DNA from 2 places in the Neotabrizicola sp. VNH66 genome. Region 2 is predicted to be linked to the other one. Evidence: riboswitches for the same ligand, from Rfam matches in the RefSeq annotation. Region 2 holds a riboswitch; the other holds the start of a gene.

Region 1 (6,111 bases), on a different contig from region 2:
CCGGATCAGTGCCCAGAAATCCTGTCCGGCGCCCTGTTCGCGGCGGAGCGAGACGGTGGCGACCGCCGCGCCCGAGGCGCGGAAGGCCGCGGCCAGAATGGCGGGGGAGGGATAACCCGCCGTGCCCAGCATCAGCGCGCTGCTGACCTCTGTTCCATAAAAGACCGGCATGGCTCAGCCCCCCTGCATGGCGGACAGGACCTCGATCCGGTCGCCGGGGTTCAGGGGGGTGGCGGGGCGCGCGGCGGCGGCGATGAAATCGCCGTTGCGGGCGGTGGCCACTTTCGGACCGAAACCCTGCTCGGCCAGCAGATCCTGCAAAGTGGCAGCAGCGGTGGTGACGGGGGTGCCGTTCAGCGTGATGTTCAAGACTGGACCTCATCCATGAATTCGGGGCAGGTGCCGGTGGCCAGATGATCCGCCGCCATGGCGGCCAAGGCGGGGGACAGCAGAAAACCGTGGCGATAGAGGCCGTTGGCATGCAGCCTGCTCTCCTGTCGGCGCAGCCGGGGCAGGTTGTCGGGAAAGGCGGGCCGTGCATCGGCCCCCAGTTCCAGCAGCTCGGCCTCGGCAAAGCCGGGGTGCAGCGTATAGGCGGCGGACAGCAGCTCGACCGCAGCGCGCGCGGTGACCCCGCCCCTGCGGTCGCTTTCGATCATGGTCGCGCCCAGCATGAAGATGCCGTCGCCGCGCGGCACGATGTAAAGCGGGATGCGCGGATGCAAGAGGCGCACCGGGCGCGACAGGATGATGCCGGGGCAGCGGATCACCAGCATCTCGCCCCGGACCCCGCGCAGATCGGGCAGGCGGTCCCGCGCGGCAAGGCCGCGGCAGTCGATCAGAAGGCCGGGCGCTGCGGGCGGGTCCGGGCGGATCGGGACGCCCTGCGCCTCCAGCCGCTGGCGCAGGGTCAGAAGGGCCGCCCGGGGTGAAAGATGCGCCTCGTCGGGATAGAACAGCCCGGCCTGAAACCGGCCCGCGAGATCGGGTTCCAGCGCGCCGATCCGGTCGGCGCCGATCCTCTGATGGCCCCGGCTGCGGCGGGCGAAAAGCTCCAGCTCTCCCCGGTCGCGGGCGGGGGCGACCACCAGCGTGCCGTTGCGGATGACGCATCCGGTGTGCCGGTCCCACCAGCCGATGGCCTGCTGCCCCAGCCGCTCCACCGGTTCTTCGGCGCTGGCGCCTTCGCACCAGGGGGCCAGCATGCCGCCCGCCCACCACGAACAGGCCTGCGGGCCGGGTGCGACGGCGGGATCGGTCAGGGAGACGCTGTGGCCCCGCGCCGTCAGCTCGGCCGCCATGACCAGCCCCATGACCCCGGCGCCAAGAATGGCGATGCCTGTCATGTCCCGGTGCCCCAGATGGCGTGGAAGTGATGCACGGGCCCATGGCCGGATCCCACGCAGAGGCCATCCGCGGCACGGATTGCGCCCTGCAGATAGGCATGCGCCCGGCTGACCGCCGCGGGCACGGTCAGGCCCTGCGCCAGACCGGCGGCAATCGCGGCGGACAGGGTGCAGCCCGTACCATGGGTGTTCCGTGTCGGAATCCGCGGCGCGGTCAGACGCAGGGTTTCGGTGCCGACCAGCAGGTCCGTGCAGACCGGACCTTCCGCATGGCCGCCCTTCATCAGCACCCAGTCCACACCCGCGGCCCGCAGGGCCCGTGCCTGCGCCTCGTGCGCTTCATCCGACCGGGCCGGGCCGCAGGCCAGAAGCTCTGCCGCCTCGGGCAGGTTCGGGGTCAGCACCGTGGCAACGGGCAGAAGTTCCTCCCGCAATGCGGCGACGGATTCGGCTTCCAGCAGACGGTCGCCCGATTTGGCCACCATCACCGGGTCAAGGACCACTGGCAGGCCGCGCCCGCGCAACCCTTCCGCCACCACGCGAATGATCTCTGGGGCGCCCAGCATGCCGATCTTGACCCCGGCCACCGCCAGATCGTCGAACACCGCCTCGATCTGCGCGCGCACCAGCGCGGGCGGCAGGCCGGCCACGGCGGTGACCGTCCGGGTATTCTGCGCAGTGACGGCGGCCAGCACACTGGCGCCATAGACGCCAAGCGCCGAGAATGTCTTCAGGTCAGCCTGAATGCCCGCGCCGCCGCCGCTGTCGGACCCTGCAATCGTGACCGCAATCACCGCCATGTCGCCCCCATATATCGACCGGAGAAGGGCGACCGGGGGCTGACGGGGCATGGCGGGCCAATGGCCCTGTCTTCCCGTGGATCAGACTACCCGTTCCCTCCGCCGGTATGAACCGGATCAGGTTCGATGGGTTGGCTTTCGCCTCTCAGCCCCGGTTGCCCGGGACACCCCAACGAGTAAGTGCGGTGATCCTAGCGACGGTGCAGCGGCGACACAAGCCGCAGGATTGCGGTCAGGCCCCTGCGCCGATCTGCCAGTGGTCCGGCACGATGATCCCAGAGAATGTGGTGCGGCAAACCGGGAGGACTGTGTCCGATCCGGTGGCCCGGGTTCGGTCTCTGTCGGGGTCACAGGCGGCGATGGGACAGATCCGCGCCGCCTTCACCTGCCAGATGCGGGTCTGGCCGGATGAAAGACGGGGCCGATCCTGCGACCGGCCCCGTGCATTCTGTGGAAACTGCGCCTTTGGCCGGGGATGTGCCGGCCCAGGGCTCTGCCCTTGCGGTCAGTCGATGAAGACCTCGTCGCGGGATTTCCGGATCGACGGCATCACGATGACGACCAGCAGCAGCGCCGCAACAAGCAGGATCCCGGCCGAAATCGGACGTTCGACAAAGGTGCCAAGGTCCCCGTGCGACATCAGCATCGCCCGGCGGAAATGGTCCTCCAGCATCGGTCCCAGCAGGAAACCCAGCAGCAGGGGGGCAGGTTCGCAATCCAGTTCCCACAGGATGAAACCCGCAAGGCAGGACACCACCAGAACGAACAGGTCGAACGGGCTGTTGGCAATGCTGAACACCCCGATGCAGCAGAAGCCGACAATGGCCGGAAACAGGATCCGGTAGGGCACGGTCAACAGCCTGACCCAGATGCCCACCATCGGCAGGTTCAGCACGACCAGCATCAGGTTACCGATCCACATGCTGGCGATCAGGCCCCAGAACAGCTCGGGCCGCTCTGTCACCACATTCGGTCCCGGCGTGATGCCCTGAATGATCAGCGCGCCGATCATCATGGCCATCACCGGGTTCGACGGAATGCCCAGCGTCAGCATCGGGATGAACGAGGTCTGCGCCCCGGCATTGTTCGCGCTTTCGGGGCCGGCCACACCTTCAATCGCACCGCGGCCAAAGCGCGAGGGGTCCTTGGCCAGCTTCTTCTCGGCCGTATAGGCGACAAAGGACGACAGCAGCGCCCCGCCGCCGGGCAGAACGCCCAGAACGGTGCCAATCCCCGTGCCGCGCAGGACAGGCAGGGTGATCTGCTTGATCTCTTGCCAGCTGAGCATCAGCCTGCCGATGGTCTGCCGCGTGACGGTGCGGTCTTCGGGATTGCGCAGATTGCGCACCACCTCACCCAGACCAAAGATGCCCATGGCCATCGCGGAAAAGGCAATGCCGTCCGCAAGCTGGGGAAAGCCCATCGTCATGCGCGAGGTGCCGGTATAGCCGTCCTGCCCGATCAGCCCGAGAAGAATGCCAAGGACGATCATCGCAACCGCCTTGAGCACCGAGCCGGAGGCAAGTGCCACCGATCCGACCAGACCAAGCACCATCAGTGAGAAATACTCGGCCGATCCGAAGCTCATCGCGAGACGGGTCAGCGGGGGCGAGGCGACGGCGATCACCAGCGTGGCGATGGTGCCGGCGACGAAAGATCCGATGGCCGCCGTGGCAAGCGCCTTGCCCGCCCGGCCCTGCTGGGCCATCTGGTAGCCGTCCAGCACCGTCACCGCGGCCGAGGATTCACCCGGCAGGCTGAGCAGGATGGCGGTGGTCGATCCCCCGTATTGCGCGCCATAGTAGATCCCGGCCAGCATCGTCATGGCCGCGACCGGCGGCACGCCAAAGGTGATGGGCAGCAGCAGCGCGATCGTGGCGACCGGGCCGATGCCCGGCAGCACACCGATCAGGGTGCCCAGCAGGACACCGATAAAGCAGTAAAGCAGGTTCTGCAGCGTCATCGCGACGCTGAGGCCAAGTTCGAGATGTTGAAAGAATTCCATGCCCTTGCCTCAATAGCCGCCGACCCAGGGGCCGAAGAGCGGAAGGACGATGCCAAGGCCGACCTTGAAGACCAGCCAGCTGAACACCGCCATGAAAAGCCCGGTCAGAAAGGCCGAAAGCACTGTGTTCCGGCGGTCCGCCATGGCGACGATGAAGACCGCCCCCAGCATCGAAGGCCCAAGGCCCAGACCGCGGACCGTGATCGCGAAGAAGAGGATGCCCGCTCCGATGCAAAGGATCGCGCGTGTCGGAATGACGATGTTGCCCATCTGCGGCCTGCGCAGCCCCGAGACAAGTATGCCCAGCCCGAGCATGGCCAGACCGCACCCAAGCACGAGGGGAAAGTAGCCGGGTCCCATCTTCTGGGCTGTGCCGAGTTTCAGTTGCAGCGCGCCGAACACGAAGCTGGCGGCCACCACGATCAGCAGCGCGCCCGTCATCGCCGCCTTGTTAAGTCGTACGGTTTTCATTCTTTCCTCCATCGCCTGGAACAGGCTGGCTGCCCCCTTTCCGAGGGCAGCCGCACCCGGTCAGCCCTTGGCGTCAGTCCAGTTTGACCGCGCCCGATTCGATCACGGGGCGGCAGAGCTCGGTGGCCGAGCGGGCAGCTTCGCCCAGCACTTCCGGCGCGCCGCCGACCGGGTCGAGCGAAAGCGAGGCCAGGAATTCCTTGCCGGCATCGCTGGCAAGATAGGCGTTGATCGAGGCATTCAGCTTGGCCACGATTTCAGGGGAGGTGCCGGCGGGCGCCCAGATCGCCTGCCAGCCGGAGGCGCCGAAATCCGCCAGCTCGGGTGCGGCGGATTCGTTCACCGCAGGCACGTCCGGCAGGGCCGCGACCCGGTTGCCGAAGGCGACGGCAATTCCATGCAGGCTGCCGTCGCGGATGTGGCCGGTGTAGCCCGCCGTTCCGTCGACACCCACCATGATCTGACCGGCGACAAGGTCGTTCGCCAGCGGGCCGCCGCCCTTGTAGGGAATTATGTTCATCTCGATGCCGGTGCGGCGCATGATCTCGGCCAGAACGATATGCGGCATGCTGCCGATCCCCGGGATACCGACGTTCAGCTGCCCCGGTTCGGCCCGTGCCAGCGCCACGAGGTCATCCATCGTCTTGGCTTCGAAGCCGGGGTTGCTGACGATGATGACCGAGGTGTCGGTCATCTGGATCACCGGGGTGAAGGCGGTGTCGAAGTCGAAATCAAGATCGTCATAGACCAGCTTGTTGATGACCGCGACGCCGATCGGTGTGAACAGGAAGGTATAGCCGTCGTTCGGCGCCTTGGCCGCCGCGCTGGCGCCGATGCTGCCGCCGGCCCCGCCGCGGTTGTCGATTACGAACTGCTGGCCCAGATCTTCGCTGACATATTGAAACACCGCGCGCGCCAAAGTGTCGGCAGAGCCGCCGGCGGTTGCAGGCACGATCACGGTCACGGGCCGCGTGGGCCAGTCTTCGGCTGCGGACAGGCCCGGCACGAAGACAGCGGCAGCAAGTGCCGCCACCTTCAGAAATCCAAGTTTCATTTGAACCCTCCCTATGGGCGTTCCGGCGATGCGATCGCTGCGCTGCCGGTCTTGACCTCTTGTTCCCCCCGGCCGCCGCTTCTCCTCATCGCGGCCGCCATCGCTGCGAAGCGCGGACGCCGTCACGATTGCCGATCCGGTGCCGTCCTTCCAGATGCAAGCTGCACCAAACATACAACGACTGTAAAATAGGAATGGAAGATACATCTATATCTGCCGCATATCCATTCGCCGGGTAAACCGCGGTCCGGGGCGTCGGTGCGGCACAAGGGCAAGCCCGGATATATGGATCAAGACGGAGCGTGTATTTTACTTCGCCGCCGCGGGGCGAAAGGCTGCGTCGCGGCAACCCGAGGTCCCCGAATCTCTGCATCGGCAATGATGGCGGGACGGTTGCGGTGCCAAAATGACAGGGGGGAAGGCCGGGATGACCGA
Region 2 (6,111 bases):
TGATCAAGGACCTGTTCGCGCTGGCCGTGATCCTGGCCGTGTTCTTCGCGGTCGTCGGCTTCATGCCGAACTTCCTTGGCCACCCCGACAACTATATCGAGGCGAACCCCCTCGCCACCCCGGCCCATATCGTGCCGGAATGGTACTTCCTGCCGTTCTACGCCATCCTGCGCGCCTTCACCGCCGATGTCTGGGTCGTGATCGCCGCCGAATGGATCACCTTCGGCATCGTCGACGCCAAGTTCTTTGGCGTGGTGGCGATGTTCGGCGCGATCCTGTGCATGGCGCTGGTGCCGTGGCTGGATACCTCCTCGGTGCGGTCGGGCAAGTATCGTCCGATGTTCAAATGGTGGTTCGCCCTTCTCTGCATCGACTTTGTGGTGCTGATGTGGTGCGGTGCCATGCCCGCCGAAGAACCCTATGCCACGATCTCGCTGATCGCCTCGGCCTACTGGTTCGCCTACTTCCTGATCATCCTGCCGCTGCTGGGCGTCATCGAAAAGCCGCTGCCGCAGCCGGCTACGATCGAGGAAGATTTCAAATCGCACTACCCGCACGCGGCCGAGTGAGGACAAGGATCTGATGCAAATGTTCCGCAAGATCATTCTCGCAGCCACCTCGGCGCTGGCCCTTTCGGGCGCCGCCATGGCCGCTGGCACCGAAGCCGGGCATATCGAGGACATCGACTTCAGCTTCGAAGGTCCGTTCGGCAAGTTCGACGAATTCCAGCTTCAGCGTGGCCTGCAGGTCTACACCGAAGTCTGCTCGGCCTGCCACGGCATGAAATTCGTCCCCATCCGCACCCTTGCGGATGAGGGCGGCCCCGCCCTGCCCCCCGATCAGGTCCGCGCCTATGCGGCAAACCTGGACGATGTGGAACTGCCGGGCGGCGAATCGCGTCCGCGCGAATGGACCGACAAGTTCCCCGCCCGCTCGGGTTTGGGAATGGGACCGGACCTTTCGCTGATGGCCAAGGCCCGCGCCGGGTTCCACGGGCCTTATGGCACCGGGATCAACCAGCTGACCAAGGGCATCGGCGGTCCGGAATACATCCATGCGATCCTGACCGGCTACACCGGTGAGACCAAGGAAGAAGCCGGCACCACCTTCTATGAGAACCACGCCTTCCCGGGCGGCTGGATCTCGATGCCCCCGCCCCTGTCGGATGACAGCGTCACCTTCGCGGACGGCAGCCCGACCACGCTGGATGCGATTTCCACCGATGTCTCGGCCTTCCTGATGTGGTCGGCCGAACCGAAGCTGATGGCGCGCAAGCAGGCTGGCTTCGTGGCGGTGATCTTCCTGATCGGCCTGTCCGTGCTGCTGTATCTGACCAACAAGAAGCTGTGGGCCAAGGTGAAGGGCAAGGAATTCACCGCCTGATCCGGGCCCCGGCTACAAAAAACCGAAAGCCCCGCCACTGGCGGGGCTTTTGCATTGCCGGCCCATGTGTTCAGGCTGGACCACTGCCCAGATAGGCGCGCAACGCGGGCGGCGGATCGGAGAACAGCCGCAATGTCGGCATCGGCGGCGCGGCCGCGCCATCGGCCACCAGCACCGTCTGCTGCGCAAAGGCCCGCGCCTCGCCCGGCGCATGGGTCACCATCAGAACCGTTGCCGCCGTCTCGGACGCGACCTCTGCCAGAAGCGCCAGCATTTCGTCCTTCAACGCCGGACCAAGGGCCGAGAACGGCTCGTCCAGCAGAAGAAGCGGCCGCGCCCGCAGCAGGACCCGCGCCAGTGCCGCCCGGCTGGCCTGACCACCCGACAGCTGTGCCGGTTTCCGCCCGCCCATGCCAAGCAGGTCCACCCGGTCCAGCGCGTCCTCGACCCGCGCCTTCTCGGCCGTGGACAGGCGCAGGTCGGGCCGCAGCCCCAGACCAAGGTTCTGCGCCACGGTCAGATGCGGAAACAGGTTCTGGTCCTGAAACAGGACCGAGAGCGGACGCTGGCCCGGTGGCAGCGCGGAAAGGTCCTGCCCGTCCCAAAGGACACGGCCCGAAGTCGGTGCGAAGAACCCGGCAATCGCCGACAGCAGCGTGGACTTCCCCGCACCCGACGGCCCGATCAGAGCCACCCGCAGACCCTTGGGCACCGACCAGTTGGCCGTCAGGCGAAAGTCATCCTGTTCCAGCACCAGATGGTCAAGCTGCAGCACGGCGCCCCCCTGCATCGAAAGCCCAGAACAAGGCGAAGCTCAGCCCCACCAGCAAAAGTGCTGCCCCCGCTGCCGCCTGCGTGCGGTAGGCCGCGGTCAGATGCTGGACCATCAGGGGCAAGGTCGCCTCCTGCCGGTCGGCAAACAGCGCGATCACCCCAAGATCGCCCATCGACAGGGCCGAGGCCACCCCCGCGGAAAATCCCAGGGGCCGGGCCAGCCGGGGCAGCACCAGATACCGCAGCGCGGGCCAGCCGCGCAGGTCCAGCGAGGCGGCAAGGCGGCCGTAGTCCTGCACCAGCACCTGCGCCTCGGGCAGGATCAGGCGAAAGGCAAAAGGCAGCGTCATCAGCGCATTGACCAGCACCGTCACCGGCAGCGCCAGCCTTGTGGGCGGCAGCACAGGCTGCACCAGCAGGAAAAGCCCCGTTCCCAGCACCAGCCCGGACAGGGCCAGCGGCAACACCGCCGCCAGCTCGATCCAGCGGCCGGCACCCCGGGCACTGGCCAATGCAAGCGACAGCGCCGCGGGCACCACCACGGCGGTGGAGATCAGGGCCACCGCGACGGACCTGCCCGCCGCAGGCCAGACCGAGGCGGGCAGATCGGACAACCCCGGCACCCCCCGCACCGCCAGTGCCAGCAGCGGCAGCAGCAGGAAGGCCCCCGCCAGCAGCAGCACCGCGGCATCCGCCAGCCGGTGCCACCCTCCCGGCGGGCGCAAAGGCAGAGCGCGGTCCATCCCCGCGCCGAATCCGGTGCCCTGCGCCAGCCGCCAGGCCAGAAGCGCAGCCGCGCCGCCAAAGCCCGCCTGCACCAGTGCCAGCCCGGCCGCATGGCCAAGATTGAACTCAAACCGCACAGCCTGATAAATCGCCAGCTCCAGCGTGGTGGCCCTGGGGCCCCCACCAAGCGTCAGCGCCACGGCGAACGAGGTCAGGCAGATCGCAAAGACCGTGGCGAGCGCCCCGGGCAGCACCTTGGCCAGCATCGGGCGTTCGATATGACGGGCGATGTCGCCGGGGCGGAAAGACAGGCTCTCGGCCAGCCGGAACCGCTCGGCCGGGATGGATTGCCAGCCCTGCAGGATCATCCTTGTGGCAAGGGGCAGATTCAGGAAGACATGCGCCAGAAGAACGCCCTGCAGCCCGTAGATCGAAAGGCGCCCCAGCCCCGCGGCGGCCAGCAGATCATTCAGAAGGCCCGCGCGCCCGAAAACCGCCAACAGACCAAGGACCGCCACGATGACGGGCAGCAGGAACGGCGCCCCCATCAGGGTGATCAGCAGCCCGCGCCCCGGGAACCGCCTGCGCGCCAGTGCACGGGCCACAGGCACGGCCAGCGCCACCGACAACAGCGCCGACAGCACCGATTGCAGCAGCGTGAAGCGCAGCGCCGCCAAATCGGCGGCGGACAGAGACAACCCGCCCGCATGCAGGACCACCGCACCCAGGGGCGCGATGACCAGAAGAAGGGCCGCGGCCCCTATCGCGCCAGCGCCGCTTGCCATTCCGTCAGCGCGGCATCGCGCAGCGAAGCCGCCTCATCCGCCGAGAGCAGGAGCGAGGTTTCGGGCCGTGCCGTCTCAAACCCCTGGGGCAGTGTGGTTTCAACCGCGGGATACATCCAGTTCGTCTCGGGGATCACCGACTGGAACGCGGGCGACTGGGTGAAGGCCAGAAACGCCCGCGCCAGCTCCGGCTGGTCCGAGGCCGCCAGCACACCCGCCACCTCGACCTGCAGGTAATGCCCTTCGGCAAAGGGCGCCCAATCCTTGGTCTCGTCCTGTTCGGCAATCCGGTGGTAGGCGGGCGAGGTGGTGTAGGACAGGACCATATCCGCCTCACCCTCAAGGAACAGGCCATAGGCTTCGGACCAGCCGGGGGTGACGGTGACGATATTGTCGGCCAGACCGCCCCAGATATCGGCAGCCTTATCGCCATAGGCCGCCTTCACCCACATCAGCAGGCCAAGCCCGGGGGTCGAAGACCGCGGGTCCTGAATGACAACCGACACGTCGGATGCGGCCAGCGCCTCGAAGCTCGCCGGCGGTTCCGGCAGCTTCGTCTTGTCATAGACGAAGGCGAACCAGCCCCAGTCATAGGGCAGGAACAGCGGGTCGTCATAGGCAACCGGCAGTCCGGTGGCCGCGGGCTGGTCGTGCGGGGCAAAAAGTCCGGTCGCCGCGGCCGCGGCGGTCAGATTGGTATCCAGCCCCAGCACCACATCGGCCGGAGAGGACGCCCCTTCCAGCTGCAGCCGGGCCAGCAGTGCCGCACCGTCGCCTGCCGCCACGAATTGCAGATCGCAGGCACAGGCCTCTTCAAAGGCCTTTTCCACCGCCGGGCCGGGGCCCCATTCCGAGGTGAAGCTGTCATAGGTCAGCACGGTCAGGACGGGCGTTTCAGCCAGGGCGGGCAGCGCCGCACAGGTGAAGCACGCCGCAAGGGAAAGTCGCATCTTCGCTTCCTTCTGTTGCGACGGATGGTCGGGCACAGGGGGAACCGATGCACCTTCCCTCCGCCGGTATGATCCGGTTCAGGTTCAACGGGTCCGCTTGCGCATCTCAGCCCCGGCCTTGCGGCCCGGGCACCCCGAGGTATCGGCGACCATAGACCAAAGCCGCACAGGTTCAAGACAGGAAAAAGGGGCGCCGAAGCGCCCCCTGTCCATCGTCCTGTCCGCCGTCATTCCGCGGGAATCTCACCTTCCGGCGGGTCGTTCCGGGTCTTCCACAGCGAGTAGAAGATGCCCGCCGCGATGATGCCGATGGTGATGGCCAGCGACAGGTAGGGGTCGAACTTGCCGAAGAAGTAGCTGTAGAACCCCTTCAGACCGATGAAGATCAGCACCACGGCCAGCGCATATTTCAGATAGTGGAAGCGGTGCACCAGCGCGGCCAGCGCGAAATACAAAGCCCGCAGGCCAAGGATCGCCATGATGTTCGCCGTATAGACGATGAACGTATCGGTGGTGATCAGGAAGATCGCAGGCACCGAGTCGACGGCAAACACAAGGTCGGCCACGTTGATCACGATCAGCGCCACCAGAAGCGGCGTGACGAACAGAACCATCTTGCCGCTGGCAGGATGCGGCTGGCGGATAAAGAACTTCTCGCCGTGCAGTTCTTTCGTCACGTTCATGTATTTCGAGGTCAGCTTCACGACCGGGTTCTTCGACACATCCGGGTCACCTTCGGAGGTCACCAGCATCTTCAGGCCGGTGAAGGCCAGGAAGGCCGCGAAGATCAGCGTCACCCAGTCATAGGCCGCGATCAGCTCTGCCCCGATGGCGATCATGATGCCGCGCAGGATGATCACGCCGATGATGCCCCAGACCAGCGCGCGATACTGGTATTTCCGCGGAATGGCGAAAAAGCCGAAGATCAGCGAGATAACGAAGACATTGTCGATCGAGAGCACTTTCTCGATGATATAGCCTTGGAAGTAGCTGGCCACCGGGTTGGTGCCATCCGTCGTGACCAAGGTGCCGTTCGACCAGGCCCACCAGATATAGCCGCCGAACAGGACGGCAATAAAGATGTAGAAGGCGGAAAGCTTCAGGCTTTCGGCCACGCCCAGCTCATGGTTGCCCTTGTTCAGCACGCCAAGGTCAAAGATCATCAGCGTGATGACGATCCCGAGAAAGATCAGCCACATCCAGACAGGCTTGCCCAGAAAGTCGAAAAAGAGGAAGTCCATACCCCTGTTGTCCCTGTTTCAGCGTGCCGATAAATCAGCCGCGGCAAGATGCCGGGAAGTGGGGCGAAAGCCGGGCTGACCATCGGGACGCAAGTTTCCCGATTGCAGTCCGACATCACGACCTTTCAGTCGTCAGAGGGGCCCGGCCTGCCAGTGTGATCTGGTGCGGCAACGCAGCGTTTCAACCCCCGTTCCCGAAAAAATGCATCTGGCGTGAATATTTTTGCGCGGCCGGAAATCCTTGATGCCGGG

Evidence for each region. A riboswitch is a leader RNA that binds a small molecule or an ion and turns the genes downstream of it on or off. The one in region 2 is predicted to bind thiamine pyrophosphate.
Region 1: it holds a riboswitch for thiamine pyrophosphate, as region 2 does, so the genes downstream of both, thiD (bifunctional hydroxymethylpyrimidine kinase/phosphomethylpyrimidine kinase) here and thiB (thiamine ABC transporter substrate binding subunit) in region 2, are expected to answer to the same signal.

The regions. Positions count from the first base shown of each region.
Region 1 is NZ_JBMSDW010000010.1:3,041-9,151, reverse strand. Features, by position in the region: gene ACO2Q5_RS14690 (thiazole synthase) at 1-171, opposite strand, end outside; gene thiS (sulfur carrier protein ThiS) at 175-369, opposite strand; gene ACO2Q5_RS14680 (FAD-dependent oxidoreductase) at 366-1,346, opposite strand; gene thiD (bifunctional hydroxymethylpyrimidine kinase/phosphomethylpyrimidine kinase) at 1,343-2,146, opposite strand; TPP riboswitch at 2,224-2,328, opposite strand; gene ACO2Q5_RS14670 (tripartite tricarboxylate transporter permease) at 2,652-4,151, opposite strand; gene ACO2Q5_RS14665 (tripartite tricarboxylate transporter TctB family protein) at 4,161-4,622, opposite strand; gene ACO2Q5_RS14660 (Bug family tripartite tricarboxylate transporter substrate binding protein) at 4,696-5,676, opposite strand; gene ACO2Q5_RS14655 (FAD-dependent oxidoreductase) at 6,104-6,111, shown strand, end outside.
Region 2 is NZ_JBMSDW010000002.1:168,777-174,887, forward strand. Features, by position in the region: gene petB (cytochrome b) at 1-569, shown strand, start outside; gene ACO2Q5_RS03335 (cytochrome c1) at 589-1,383, shown strand; gene ACO2Q5_RS03340 (ATP-binding cassette domain-containing protein) at 1,454-2,158, opposite strand; gene ACO2Q5_RS03345 (thiamine/thiamine pyrophosphate ABC transporter permease ThiP) at 2,145-3,668, opposite strand; gene thiB (thiamine ABC transporter substrate binding subunit) at 3,644-4,618, opposite strand; TPP riboswitch at 4,657-4,765, opposite strand; gene ACO2Q5_RS03355 (TerC/Alx family metal homeostasis membrane protein) at 4,846-5,859, opposite strand.